DNA from 4 places in the Aeromonas sp. FDAARGOS 1416 genome. Region 2 is predicted to be linked to each of the others. Evidence: predicted binding sites of a transcription regulator. Region 2 holds the regulator's gene; each other region holds the start of a gene.
What was found. Region 2 encodes sigma-54, which starts transcription at its own class of promoters, with help from an activator protein. Its sites were predicted from a motif close to TGGCACNGTTTTNGCTT; they were not measured.
Positions count from the first base shown of each region.

Region 1: the regulator sigma-54 is predicted to act here: its motif matches at 1,222-1,238, upstream of flhA (flagellar biosynthesis protein FlhA).
Region 3: the regulator sigma-54 is predicted to act here: its motif matches at 2,511-2,527, upstream of flgF (flagellar basal-body rod protein FlgF).
Region 4: the regulator sigma-54 is predicted to act here: its motif matches at 1,232-1,248, upstream of flgB (flagellar basal body rod protein FlgB).

Region 1 covers NZ_CP077301.1:2,451,216-2,454,716, forward strand. Annotated here, with positions in the region: gene flhA (flagellar biosynthesis protein FlhA) at 1-1,185, opposite strand, end outside; gene flhB (flagellar biosynthesis protein FlhB) at 1,293-2,423, opposite strand; gene fliR (flagellar biosynthetic protein FliR) at 2,416-3,213, opposite strand; gene fliQ (flagellar biosynthesis protein FliQ) at 3,210-3,479, opposite strand.
Region 2 covers NZ_CP077301.1:3,386,779-3,390,279, forward strand. Annotated here, with positions in the region: gene rapZ (RNase adapter RapZ) at 1-176, opposite strand, end outside; gene ptsN (PTS IIA-like nitrogen regulatory protein PtsN) at 222-668, opposite strand; gene hpf (ribosome hibernation promoting factor) at 671-958, opposite strand; gene I6L46_RS15290 (RNA polymerase factor sigma-54) at 979-2,418, opposite strand; gene lptB (LPS export ABC transporter ATP-binding protein) at 2,484-3,209, opposite strand; gene lptA (lipopolysaccharide transport periplasmic protein LptA) at 3,213-3,501, opposite strand, start outside.
Region 3 covers NZ_CP077301.1:810,825-814,325, reverse strand. Annotated here, with positions in the region: gene I6L46_RS03705 (flagellar basal body P-ring protein FlgI) at 1-229, opposite strand, end outside; gene flgH (flagellar basal body L-ring protein FlgH) at 238-909, opposite strand; gene flgG (flagellar basal-body rod protein FlgG) at 924-1,712, opposite strand; gene flgF (flagellar basal-body rod protein FlgF) at 1,727-2,473, opposite strand; gene flgE (flagellar hook protein FlgE) at 2,616-3,501, opposite strand, start outside.
Region 4 covers NZ_CP077301.1:806,491-809,991, reverse strand. Annotated here, with positions in the region: gene I6L46_RS03680 (flagellar hook assembly protein FlgD) at 1-370, opposite strand, end outside; gene flgC (flagellar basal body rod protein FlgC) at 386-805, opposite strand; gene flgB (flagellar basal body rod protein FlgB) at 805-1,203, opposite strand; gene I6L46_RS03665 (protein-glutamate O-methyltransferase CheR) at 1,499-2,323, opposite strand; gene I6L46_RS03660 (chemotaxis protein CheV) at 2,341-3,252, opposite strand; gene flgA (flagellar basal body P-ring formation chaperone FlgA) at 3,397-3,501, shown strand, end outside.

The sequences.
Region 1 (3,501 bases), 940 kb from region 2:
GCGCACCCCTTTGATCCGGTTGAGCAGTTCGCCACCCTGATTGCGATCCACCAGCGGGATCAGCTGATAACCCACTTCCAGCCCGATGATGTCCACCGGCATCACATCGTCCCAGCTCAGCTCTTTCTGCTCATGAGGTTGTTCGGCTGTGGCAGGCAGCAGCTCGCCCTTGGCCGCTTTGGCGGCTGCCAGCTTCTCGCGGCGCAGCAACCACCAAGCGCCGGCAGCGGCGAGAGCCCCCAGACTCAGGAAGGCGAAATGCGGCATCCCCGGCACCAGTCCCATCATCAGCAGAATCCCGGCCGAGATGATCAGCGCCTTTGGATTGTCAAACAGTTGACCTAGCACCGCAGTTCCCATGTCCTGATCGGTATTCTGACGGGTCACTATGATGGCGGCGGCGATGGAGAGCAGCAGGGAGGGGATCTGCGCCACCAGACCGTCACCGATGGCCAACAGGGTATAGATCTCGGCCGATTCGCTGAAGGTCAGCTGGTGCTGCATCATCCCGATGATGAAGCCGCCGATGATGTTGATAAAGAGGATCATGATGCCCGCAATGGCATCCCCTTTGACAAACTTGGAGGCACCATCCATGGAGCCGTAGAAGTCGGCTTCCTGGGTCACGTCCTGACGACGCTTCTTAGCCTCTTCCTGATTGATGAGACCGGCGTTCAAATCGGCATCGATGGCCATCTGTTTGCCCGGCATCGCATCAAGGGTAAAACGGGCACTCACTTCTGCGATCCGCCCGGCACCCTTGGTAATGACCACAAAGTTGATGATCATCAGGATGGTGAAAACGATGATGCCGACCGCATAGTTGCCGCCGATCACAACGTTACCAAACGCCTCGATCACATGGCCGGCCGCCGCACTACCATTATGACCTTCCAGTAACACCACCCGGGTCGAGGCAACGTTCAACGCCAACCGCAGCAAGGTAGCGAGCAGCAGTACGGTCGGGAAGGCTGCAAATTCGAGGGGGCGGCGGGTATAGACGGATACCAGCAGCACCACGATGGAGAGGGCAATGTTAAAGGAGAAGAGCACATCCAGCATCAGCGGCGGGATGGGTAACACCACCATGCCGAGCGCGGCCAATACCAGCAGAGGGGTGCCAAGGCCTTTGCCCAAAACTCCCCGGTACTCTTTGAACTGGCCCAATACTGCCTTGAATTCCATCGCGCTTCTCAATTTCAACCTGCTGGTGCCAGATTAAAGCAAACATCAAGCCAACAATGCAAGGCATTGAAATGCAATGGATTTATTTTGACTACGTCAGAACTTTGTCATTTTCGATATTCGGTCGGAATGGGCAGATCTTTAGCCAGCGGCTGGGGACGGCGCCCCTGACCACGGCGGAATTTCTTGAGCTGGAAGACATAGGCGAGCACCTGGGCAACCGCCGCAAACAGCCCTTCCGGGATCTCGTGGCCCAGCTCGGTTGAGTGGTAAATAGCCCGGGTCAAAGCCGGTGACGGCATGATGGGGATCTCGTACTCTCTGGCGATCTCCCTGATCTTCATTGCTATTTCATCGGTGCCCTTGGCCACGACCTTGGGCGCGGCACCGGGTTTGCCCGCATCATACTTGAGCGCTACCGAGTAATGGGTCGGGTTGGTGATCACCACATCGGCCTTGGGAACATCCCCCATCATCCGGCGCATCGCCATCTGCATCTGCAACTGACGGATCTTGCCCTTTACCTCGGGCTTGCCTTCGCTGTCCTTGAACTCGTCCTTGACCTCCTGTTTGGTCATCTTGAGCTGACGCATGTGATTCCACTGCTGGAACGGCACGTCGATGGCAACGATGGGAAGCAGGGCGCAGCAGAGGATGATCAACATCCAGAGAAACAACTCCAGCGCATCGATAATACCGCCGGGGAACCCCTCCATAGAGAGGTTGAGCAAGTGATTGAACTGGCTGGATAACATCCACCAGGCAAACAGGGTGATGAACACCACCTTGGCGATGGATTTGACCAGCTCAATCAGCGACTGCACCCCGAACATTCGCTTGAGGCCACTGAGCGGGCTCAGCTTGCTCATCTTGGGCATCATGGCTTCGGTGGAGAAGTTCATCCCCCCCATCAGGGTGTTGCCGATAAACGCGGCAATCGCCACCAGTGCAAACAAGAGTCCCAGCGGAAGCACCAGTTCCCCCAGCAGCGCCGGCACCATAGCGATCATGGCATTGGGATCGAAAGCCTGCTCCCTGTCCAGGGTAAAGCCCATGGTGACTACCTTGATCATGGCAGTCGCCAGCGAGCCCTTGAGCATCAGCAGGCCAAAGACCGCCGAGAGCAGAACACTGGCGGTCCCCAGCTCTTTTGAACGTGCAATCTGCCCTTTTTCACGGGCCTGTTGCAGTCGTTTGCCCGTGGGTTGTTCGGTACGTTCCTGGTCGGTATCAGCCATGAGCGCCCCCGAAACACTGGGTGTTGATCAGCTCGCAGCTGACCTCCTGCACCCGCTCCCACATGATGTCGAAGTGACCGAGGAACCCGCCGATAGTGAGCCAGAGGATCAGCAGACCCGACATCATGCTGACCGCAAAACCGATACTGAAAATGTTGAGTTGCGGCGCCGCCCGGGTCATGACACCAAAGGCGAAGTTGATCAAGAGCAAGGCGACGATGGCTGAGAGCGACATCACCAAAGCAGCCTGATACATCACACCCAGAAACGCACTCAGGGTTTTCATGGATGAAACCGAGAGGCCATGCTCGGAGACAGGCAGTGTCTCGAAACTAAGAATGACCAGCCGCAGCATCACCAGATGACCATCCAGCGCCAGAAACACCAGGGTCGCCAGCATCAGATAAAACTGCCCCACCACGGGTGCCGACTGGCCATTCATCGGATCCACCAGGGTGGCAAAACCCAGACTGGTCTGCATGGCGATGACCTGACCGGCCATCACGAAGCTCTCCATCAGAAACTGGGTCATCAGGCCGAGGGCAATTCCGATCAACAACTGCTGGCCCAATACCAGAAAGCTGCCGGCCGAGAAGAGTTCAATGGGGGGCATTTTCGGAAGCAGCGGGGCAATCAGAAAGGTGATGGCCAAAGCCAGCCCCATCCGTACCCGCGCAGGAGCAAGACGGCTGCCGAACACCGCCATCACCATCAGCAGACTGCTCACCCGCGCCAGCGGCCAGAGGATGGAAGACAACCACTCCATGATCAGAGCGGTTGTGTAGGTCATCCCACCACCTCGGGGATTTGATTGACCATCAGTATGAAGAAGTCCATCAGACTCTGCATTCCCCAGTGAGCACCAATTCCCAGGGCCAGCAGGGTCACGATAAGACGGGGCAGAAAGCTCAGGGTCTGTTCGTTGATGGAGGTGGCCGCCTGAAAGATGGCTACCACCAGTCCGATAGCGAGGCTGGGCAGGATCACGGCGCTGACCATGATATTGACCAGCCAGAGCGCCTCGCGAAAGACGTCGACAAAGGTTTCAGGACTCATGTTCGGGCTCCTTGCGCTCGAC
Region 2 (3,501 bases):
TTGCGCACATCGATGCTGACCGCCAGCTTGTCGTACTGGCTCTCCACCGAGACAATAAGCTGGGGCAGCAGATTGACCGGCAGGTTGTCCACACAGTAGTAACCCAGATCTTCCAGCACTCGCAGGGCTACCGTTTTACCGGAGCCCGAACGTCCACTTACCACGATTAACTGCATCTTGTTCCCTCACGCCAAAGCGGGTGTCTCATCCTTGGCCTGCTGTCAGGCCGAGGTCATGATCTGATAGAGCTCTTCGTCGCTGGTTGCCTGACGCAACTGGCGGCAAACCGCCTTGTCACCCAGCTTGGAAGCCATCAGAGAAAGGGTCTTGAGATGCTGCTTGCACTCGCTTTCCGGCACCAGCAAGGCAAACAGCAGGTCAACCGGTTGATTGTCGATGGAGTCGAAAGGAATAGGGTCGGCAAAGGTCATCAGGATCGCGGTTGGCGGGAACTCATCGTCAATGCGACCGTGGGGGATCGCAATACCGGCACCGATCCCGGTACTACCCATTTTTTCGCGGGCCAGCAAGCATTCGAACAGCGCCTGACGGGAGGTGCCAAGGCGTTCGGCGGCCAGCTCGCTGATGATTTCGAGGGCGCGTTTCTTGCTGGTACAAGGGACTGCACTCTTGGTGCAGTCCCGACTCAGTATGTGTTCAAGTTGCATGGTTATTTTTTATTTAACTTATCTTTGTGCTTGATGATCTGCCTGTCCAGCTTGTCGAGCAAGGTGTCTATCGCAGCATACATATCGGCATGTTCAGAGTTGGCAAACACTTCGCCACCGCTGACGTGCAATTTGGCTTCCGCTATCTGGTTCAGTTTTTCCACGCTAAGCACCACATGAACATTGTTGATGTGGTCGAAGTGACGCTCGAGTTTGGCAAATTTGTTATTCACATAATCACGCAGAGCTTCGGTGATCTCGACATGGTGTCCGGTCAGGTTAATTTGCATAACATCATCCTTTTGTTTGCCTAAACCAGGCGTTTGCGCTGATTGGAAGGTGGGATAAACAAGGATTCGCGATACTTAGCGATCGTGCGTCTCGCCACCATAATACCCTGTTCGGCCAGCAAATCCGCGATCTTGCTATCACTTAACGGCTTGGCAGGATTCTCTGCCGTGACCAGCTTCTTGATGAGCGCGCGAATTGCGGTCGATGAGCACTCTCCTCCTCCTTCGGTGTTCACATGGCTGGAGAAAAAAAACTTCAATTCGAAGATACCACGGGGGGTATGCATGTACTTCTGGGTCGTCACCCGGGAGATGGTCGACTCATGCATCTCTACCGCTTCGGCGATGTCATTGAGCACCATCGGCTTCATCGCCTCTTCACCATACTCGAAAAAGCCCTGTTGCTGCTCGACAATGCAACTGGCCACTTTCAGCAGGGTGTCATTGCGACTTTCCAGGCTCTTGATGAACCACTTGGCTTCCTGCAAATGGGAGCGAATAAACTGGGTGTCGGTGCTGCTTCGGGCGTTGCGGGCCATGGCGGCATAGGTCTCGTTGACCCGGATGCGGGGGGCGGAGTCGGGATTGAGCTCGACCACCCACTTGCTGCCCTTCTTGACCACGGAGACGTCGGGGATCACATACTGGGAGTCGCTCTGGATGATGCCGTTACCGGGACGCGGCTCCAGCAGCTGGATCAGATCCAGCACCTCCTTGAGGTCGCTCTCTTTGAGTTTTGTCTTGCGGGCGAGGGTGCGGTAATCCCGGTTGCCGAGCAGCTCCATGTGCTCGAGGATCACCTCCTTGGCCTCGTTGAGCCAGGGGGTCTGTGGGTCATACTGATCCAGCTGGATCAGCAAACACTCCTGCACAGAGCGGGCAGCAATGCCGACCGGATCGAAGTGCTGCACCCGCTTGAGTACCGCCTCGACCTCATCGAGTTCCACCTCTACGTCATCGCTGGTGACGGCAGCCTGAATATCCTCCAGCGCAACGGTCAGATAACCGGATTCGTCGATGGCATCGATGATGGCGAGCGCGATGGCGGCATCCACATCGCTGAACGGTGTGAGCCGCATCTGCCACAGCAGATAATCCTGCAGGTTTTCGGTGGTTTCACCCTGATAGACGCTATCTTCCCCATCGTGGATGGGGCCCGCGCTCTGGGCGGTGCCGGCAGAGTAAACCTCGTCCCAGGTGGTATCCACCGGCAACTCGTCCGGCATCTGCTCCTGAGCCATGGCATCGCTGGAATCCAGCTGGCTGGCATCGACCGGCGCTTCCGGACTGGTCTCTTGCGCCTCGCTCTCTTCCTGCTCCAGCAGAGGGTTGTTTTCGAGCGCTTGCTGAATTTCCTGCTGAAGTTCCAGAGTGGAGAGCTGGAGCAGACGAATCGCTTGTTGTAATTGCGGCGTCATGGTCAGGGACTGACCGAGACGCAACTGTAATGTCGGCTTCATCTACGTCGGGATATCCTTATGTTCAGCGAGGCACTCGTCAAAGGAAATGAAGGCATGCCCCCTTACTATAGACTGAATTGATCGCCCAAATAGACGCGCTTGACCTGCTCATCGGCAAGGATGTCAGCCGGTGCACCTTCGGCAATCATCTTGCCGTGGCTGACGATATAGGCCTTCTCACATACGTCCAGAGTCTCTCTGACGTTGTGGTCGGTAATCAAGACGCCAAGGCCTCTATCTTTCAGATGCTGAATGATCTTCTTGATGTCTATCACAGAAATCGGGTCAACCCCTGCAAAGGGTTCATCCAGCAGAATAAAACGCGGCTCGGCCGCCAGCGCACGGGCGATCTCGACCCGACGGCGCTCACCGCCGGAGAGGCTCTGCCCCAGGTTGTCGCGAATGTGGGTGATGTTGAACTCTTCCAGCAGTTGCTGAACCTTGTCCTCACGCTCCTCACGGCTCAACCCCTTGCGGGTCTGCATCACTCCCATCAGGTTGTCGAATACCGACAGGCGACGGAAGATGGAGGCCTCCTGCGGCAGGTAACCGATGCCGTTACGCGCCCGCACATGCATGGGCTGCAGGCTGATGTCCTGATCGTCGATGGTGATGAGACCGGCATCGCGCTGCACCAGCCCCACGATCATGTAGAAGGAGGTGGTCTTGCCCGCCCCGTTGGGGCCGAGCAGGCCGACAATCTGGCCAGTGCCCACTTCAAGACTGACGTCACTCACCACCATGCGGCGCTTGTAGCTCTTCTGCAGGCCCACTGCTTTCAACACTGCCATGGCTTATTTTCCCTGCTTCTTCTGGTCGGCGGGCTTGTCGAAATTCTCTACCTGATCAGGCAGGAATACGGTTTTGACCCGCTGGCTCGGGCTCTTGCTCTCGGCAATCATCTTCTGTTTGACGATGTCGTAGCGGATCAGATCGCCATTGACCTGGCTATCTTCCTGCTTGAGCTGACCGTTGCCGGTGATGGTCACCAGCCGGTTCTTCAGCTCGTAGCGGATAGTGTTGCCGTGGGCATTGACCGGCTTGCCGTTATCCAGGATCTGGAAGAAGGTGGCGGGTTTGCCG
Region 3 (3,501 bases), 1.9 Mb from region 2:
TGTTATCCGGCACCTTGATGCCAAAATTGTTGAGCATGGTACGGAAGGTCTGCTCGGTGAAGGCGTTGTTCTTCTCGCCAGTGCCGGGCAACCCCACCACCAGACCGTAACCAATCAGCTGGTTGTTACGCACCCCTTCAACCGAGCTGATGTCCTTGATCCGGGCCGCATTGGCTACACCCAAGGGCAGCAGACAGCAAAGCAGAGTGACAAGACGGAGTGACTTCATAACATCTCCTAGAGCGGCCACCAGGGACCATTGAAAAAGCTGGTAAGCCACCCTTGCTCCTGGCTATTGGCCAGATCGCCGGTACCACCGTAGTAAATGCGGGCATTGGCCACTTTCTGGGACGAAACGCTGTTATCAGATGTCACATCCTCCGGGCGAATAAGGCCGGTGATCCGGATATATTCATTGCCATTGTTGAGCATGATCCACTTCTCGCCGCGCACCACCAGATTGCCGTTGGGCAGCACCTTGGCCACGCTGACCGAAATATTGCCCTGCAGGCTGTTGCTCTGATCCGCCTTGGCCTGGCCCTTGAACGCGCTGTCTTGAGCAATGGAGGCTGAGAGATCATAGGGGCTGGCGGTCACGGGCACGCCACCCAACTTGACCGGGTCCAGATTGAACTTGTTATTCTTGCCACTCTGGGTATTGGCCTTTTTCGAGGCGGAGGTCGACTCCGACAACTCGATGGTAATGATGTCGCCTACCTTGTGTGCCTTGATATCCGAATAGATGCCATTGACCTGATCCGGCTGGAAAATCGCCCCTGTCGGTCGCACCGACACCGGCTCCGACTCCCCGTAGACGGGGGAAAACTCGGGATCATCAGGCTTGGGCGTATTGGGAGTGCTGCTACACCCTCCCAGCACCAGCAATCCCAGCATCCATACGGCTTTCATCATGCACCTCCTAATTAGGTACGCTGGATCAGGAAGGACATCATGCCGTCCACGGCGGAGAGCACCTTGGAGTTCATCTCGTAGACCCGCTGAGCCTGAATGAGGTTCACCAGCTCTTCGGTCACGTTGACGTTGGAAGTCTCCAGCATCCCCTGCTTGATCACCCCCAAGCCATCGGCACCGGCAGTCCCCTGAGCGGCAGCACCACTGGATTGGGTCTCGACAAACATGTTCTCCCCCATCGGCTGCAAGCCGCTGGCGTTGACGAAGTCGGAGATGTTGATCTGACCGACGACCTGAGAAGCGCCATCGCCCTTGAGCTGCACCGAGACCTGACCATCTTCACCCACCGTAACGCTCTGGGCGTTTTCCGGGATCTGGATTTCCGGTTGCAGCGGGTAGCCATTACCCGGGGTCACGATGGTCCCTTCATCGTTGAGGGTGAACTGACCGTTGCGGGTATAGGCCGCACTACCATCCGGCAGCTGAATTTCAAAGTAACCACGACCACTGATCATCAGGTCCAGCGAGTTGTCGGTGGTTTGCACGTTGCCCTGGCTGTGGTTTTTCTGGGTCGCCACCACCTTGGCACCCGCCCCCAGCATCAGGCCGGAGGGGAGCTCGGTATCGGCAGAGGAGCGGCCACCGGGCTGGTTGATGTTTTGATACAGCAGATCTTCAAAGATGGCCCGTGACTTTTTGAAGCCCACGGTGCTGGCGTTCGCCAGGTTGTTCGAAGTGACCGAAATATTGGTCTGCTGTGCATCCAACCCGGTCTTGCTGATCCAGAGTGCGGGATTCATAGGTAACTCCTTGATTAGCTGATTCGCAGCAGTTGGGTTTGAGCTTCATCATTCTCTTCGGCCGTCTTCATGATTTTGACCTGGGTTTCAAACTGGCGTTGCAGCCGGATCAGGTTGGTCATCTCATCCACCACATTGACGTTGCTCCCCTCAAGGGAGCCGGCAATCAGGCCGACATTGGCAGAGGCGGGTTCATTCTGACCATCCTTGCGGCGAAACAGACCATCTTGCCCCTTCTCCACCGCATCGGCGGCCGGGTTGACCAGCTTGATCCGCTGGAAATCTTCCGGCAAGTTGGCGGCAGCCCCTTCCGGTCGACCGCTGATGGTGCCATCCCGATTGATCTCGAGTTTCTCCATCGGCATCGGCAGCACGATGGGCTGACCACCGTCATCCACCACATTCAGACCGGTCGAGGTCTGCAAATTGCCGGTCGCATTGACCTGCAAATTCCCCATGCGGGTATAGGCCTCACCGCCCTTGGGATCCTGAACGGCAATCCAGCCAGGACCATCCACCGCCACGTCCAGATCCCGTCCGGTGGTCATCAGCATGCCATGCTGCAAGTTCTGACCCGGACGCTCAGCCATGGCAAAGACCCGGCTTGGCAAGCCCTCTCCGAACGCCTGCATGCTTCTGGCCTGCTCAAAATCAGACTTGAAACCGGTGGTATTGGCATTGGCAAGGTTGTTGCCCCGAACAGCCAGGCTGTTCATGGTCTCTTTGGCCCCAGACATGGCGATATAAAGCAGGTGGTCCATGGAATTCTCCGTCAAACAGATGACTCTGACAGGAGAAATGCAATTAGAGTGCCAACAGCAGAAATATGGGGGGAAGGAGGATGGGAATGCGACAGAAACAGAGAGGGGGCCAAGCCCCCTCTCATTATCATTTATTGCGCGATTAACGGATCTGCAGGATGGTCTGCTGCAGCGAACTGTTGACCTCCAGAGAACGGGAGTTGGCCTGGAAGTTACGCTGGGCAGTGATCAAGTCCACCAGCTCCGAGGTCAAATCCACGTTGGACTGCTCCAGCGCTGAAGATTTTATGCCACCAAACGTACCTGAATTAGGAGTGCCTGGCAATGCATCCCCTGAGAGCAAGGACTGCCGCCAGGATGTATCGCCAACCTGAGTCAATCCTTGCGAGTTGGCAAACTTGGCCAGCGCAACCATAGCCACTTTTAACGTCGTAGCATTACTGTATGTGGCAGAAACAACACCGTCTGGCGTAATTTCAACCTTTGTTAGACGGCCCACTGTCGCACCATCCTGAGTCAATTTGTTGACTTCAAAAGGTGAGTTGTATTGGGTAACAGTCCCAAGACGAATTTCCAACGTCTGAGTCGGATCTGCACCATTATTGATAATCCCTGCTCCACCAGCGCCATTGCCCAACGCAACAGTCTTGATAGGCGCAACCGGTATGGTTGTATCCAGCTTACCCGAGGGAGTAAATGTCATCTGCAGACCAGTGGGAATACCTGCACCTGGACTCGCCGTACCACCATTAATATTTATAGGCTTGTCTCCTTCATACATGAACATACTCCAAGTTCCCGGGTTCAAAGGCTGCCCCGCATTGGCCGGATCTTCATGGCGGACAAAATACTTGGTGATTGTATGGGGAGCACCAAGGGAATCATAAATAGTTACAGATGTTGAATGAGCATATGTTGACGAGTTAGTGCGATCAAAATTAGCGGGTAAAGTAGGCTTTGTTTTACTATCGATACTCAAGTTAAAACTTGCCTCCACCAATGAAGTCATTTTAGGCTCACCAGCCCTA
Region 4 (3,501 bases), 1.9 Mb from region 2:
TAGTAGTGCCAACCGCTACGACTGCTGATAGTGGCCCCTCTTTGTCTAAATAGCTTATATTGCTTGGCAGTAGCACATTTTGACCTACCAAAGAGGATGCTTGCAGGGCTTGACTGGAAATCATCTGGTCATTGAGTTTCCCCATCTGGGTAGACAAACTACTAATCCCCTCCGAAGTTGACATGGACGCCATTTGGGAAAGCATCTGGGCATTGTCGACAGGCTTGAAGGGGTCTTGATACGATAATTGCATTGTTAGCAGCTTCATAAATGAAGCCTGATCCAGCTCTTTCTTCGGCGCCGTTGTGCTGCCTGTCGTCTGGGTCGTGGTACGGCTGATGCCGTTCACATTATTGGTTGTATCGACCATGCTGCATCCCTCCTATCAGGACTTGCCAAGCTGGAGCGTCTGCTGCAGCATCTTCTTGGCCGAATCTGCAACCTGTACGTTGGTCTGGTAGCTGCGCGAGGCGTTGATCATGTCGGCCATCTCTTCAACCATGTTGACGTTTGGCTTGAAGATAAAACCGTCTTTATCCGCCATCGGGTGGTTGGGGTTGTACTCCTTGAGCAGTGGCGCCTTGCTCTCGACAATCCCCTTCACCTCAACCCCGACCGAGCCCTGCTTGTCAGACATCGCCTGATCGAGCTGGGCGGCAAAGACTGGCCGCCTGGCGTGGTAAGTATTTTCCACACTGGAGCTGACGCTGTCCGCGTTGGCCATGTTGCTGGCAACCGTGTTGAGGCGCACTGACTGTGCGCTCATAGCCGAGCCTGCTATGTCAAAGACCTTGAACAAACTCATCACTGCTCTCCTTTCAGGGCCTTGAGCAGGCCACTGATTTTGCTATTCATAAATTCAAGGGAGGTTTGATACTCGAGGCTATTGCGCAGAAATTCGCTGCGCTCCTGCTGCACATCGACTGTATTGCCGTCACCGGTATCCGGTTGCAGCGGGTTGCGATATTGCACGGTACCTGGGGCGTCCATATTCAAGGCAAAGTGCTTTTCGCTGGTCGTTGCCAAACCAAACCCCTGATGCGACTGGGCCTCCTGCAATGCCTGAGCAAAATTGATATCCCTGGCTTTGAAGCCCGGGGTATCTGCGTTGGCAATATTGCTGGAAAGCACCTCAGCACGCTTGGCGCGAACGCTTATGGTGTGTTGATGCACACCGAATGCCTTGTCAAATGAAAGAGCCATAGCACACCTCCTGCTTGGTTTATTTTGTTTGCAAGAGGCGTGCCATAAGCAAATCACTCAGATCGATGGTTTGGGTATGAGCACATTTCAGACCGAAAACGGCAGGAGCATCTCGTGCATTGAGTCAGACGGCATCATTTGGCCACCTTAAGGTTTCAACCACTTTTGCAGTGGCGAGATATGGTAGGTAAATAGAAAGACTGAGCTGTAGATAAAGAAAGAGGGAGGCTCGTAGCTTCCCTCTTTGCATGAACTGGCAATATTCGGCAGACCCCGAATATCAGGGCCCTCAAGCCTATTTGACCTTGTAGACAATCCCCGGATTACAGCGGATCATCTCAAACCGATCGGTCAACCCGGCCAGTGACTCCGACGCTCCCAGCATCAGATATCCACCGGGGTTGAGACTGGCAGCAAACTGGTTGAGGATCTTCGACTTCACTTCCGGCGCAAAATAGATGAGCACGTTACGGCAAAAAATAATGTCAAACTTGCCGAGCAGACTATAGCTCTCCAACAAGTTGAGTGGCCGGAAGGTGGTCAATTTTCTGACTCGCTCGGCAACCCGCATCTTGTTGTCACCGTAAGGCTCAAAAAACATCTTCTTGCGCTCCGGTGACAAACCGCGCGCCAGAGCAAGGCTATCGTAAACGCCTTCCTTACACTGATTGAGCATGGTCGTCGAAATATCCGTCCCGACAATCTGCACGCCACCAGGCAAGGTACCCGGCTTTTTCATCTGCTGCTCCAGTGCCGTCATGGCAATGGAATAGGGCTCCTGACCTGACGAGGAAGCGGCTGACCAGATCTTGATGGGGCGGCCACTTTTCCCCAACTCGGGGAAAATCTTGTCAGTAAGAAGCTGAAACGGGTAAGTATCACGAAACCAGAGGGTCTCGTTGGTCGTCATGGCATCTACTACGGCCATTTTCAGGTCACGCTCTCGCACACTCATTGCACGGGTAACCAGATCAGACAGACTCTCGATGCCAAACTGAGCCATCAAAGGTGAAAGACGGCTCTTCACCAGATACTGTTTGTTATCCCCCAGCACAATTCCGCTCTGTACCGCCAGAAAGTTGCTGAACTGTTTGTATAAGTCGTCCGAAAGTGTCTTCATGCAGCTGTTCTTCTTTATTAGAGTGCGTTTTGTACGGCCTTGGCCAATTCATCAGGCTGGAACTTGGCGATAAAATTGTTCGCACCAACTTTCTGCACCATTGCCTGGTTGAATACTCCACTGAGCGAGGTATGCAGAATAACATGCAAATCCTTGAGATTGGGATTATTCCGGATCTCGGCAGTGAAGGTATAGCCATCCATTTCCGGCATTTCGATATCCGAAATAACCAGCGCAACCTGATCCTTGATAGGACCATTTTTGGTCATTTCCAGCAGCATGTTCAATGCTTCGCGGCCATCTTTTGCCAACACGCACTCGACACCGATGGCCTCAAGCGCACGTTGTACCTGTTTGCGTGCCACTGAGGAGTCATCCGCAACAAGAACAGGACGCCCCAGAGTCGGGTGGTCGACACTGGCCTGAACCAGCTCCTCACTAACATCCGTTGCAACCGGCGAAATTTCGTTCAATATCCGCTCAACATCAAGGATTTCGACCAACTCGCCATCGACTTCAGTCACGGCTGTCATGTAGTTGATGCGACCCGCACCTTTGGGCGGAGGCAGGATGGATTCCCAGTTCATATTGATGATGCGCTCGACCGAATGCACCAGAAAACCCTGAATAGAGCGGTTGTACTCGGAGATGATAATGAAGCATTTGCTCAGATCATCAATCGGGCGTTTACCAACTGCCATGCTGAGATCGATGACCGAGATAGTCTGGCCACGAATATGTGCGACCCCGCGGATGCAGGAGTTCAATTTGGGCATCACGGTCAAGGGGGGACACTGCAACACTTCACGCACTTTGAATACGTTGATGCCAAATCTTTGACGTCCATTGAGACGAAACAACAACAACTCCAGCCGGTTTTGCCCCACTAGCTGGGTACGTTGGTTGACCGAGTCCAGGATACTGGCCATAAACACTCCCTAAAAACGCTTGGCATTAATCATGCATGCGTGATGGATTGCGTCAGACTATCGATGTGACAACGAACAGATTCTGAAGCAATCATAGTTAAATATGGTGATATGCGTGAACAACTTATCGACCAACGAGCGAAAATGATTAACCGACTTTTACTCATCAGCCTCTTTTTTGGCAGCATATCTTCCAGCTACGCCTCGGACGTCACTACTTATCTGCAAGAAAAGGCACAAGAGTTCGTT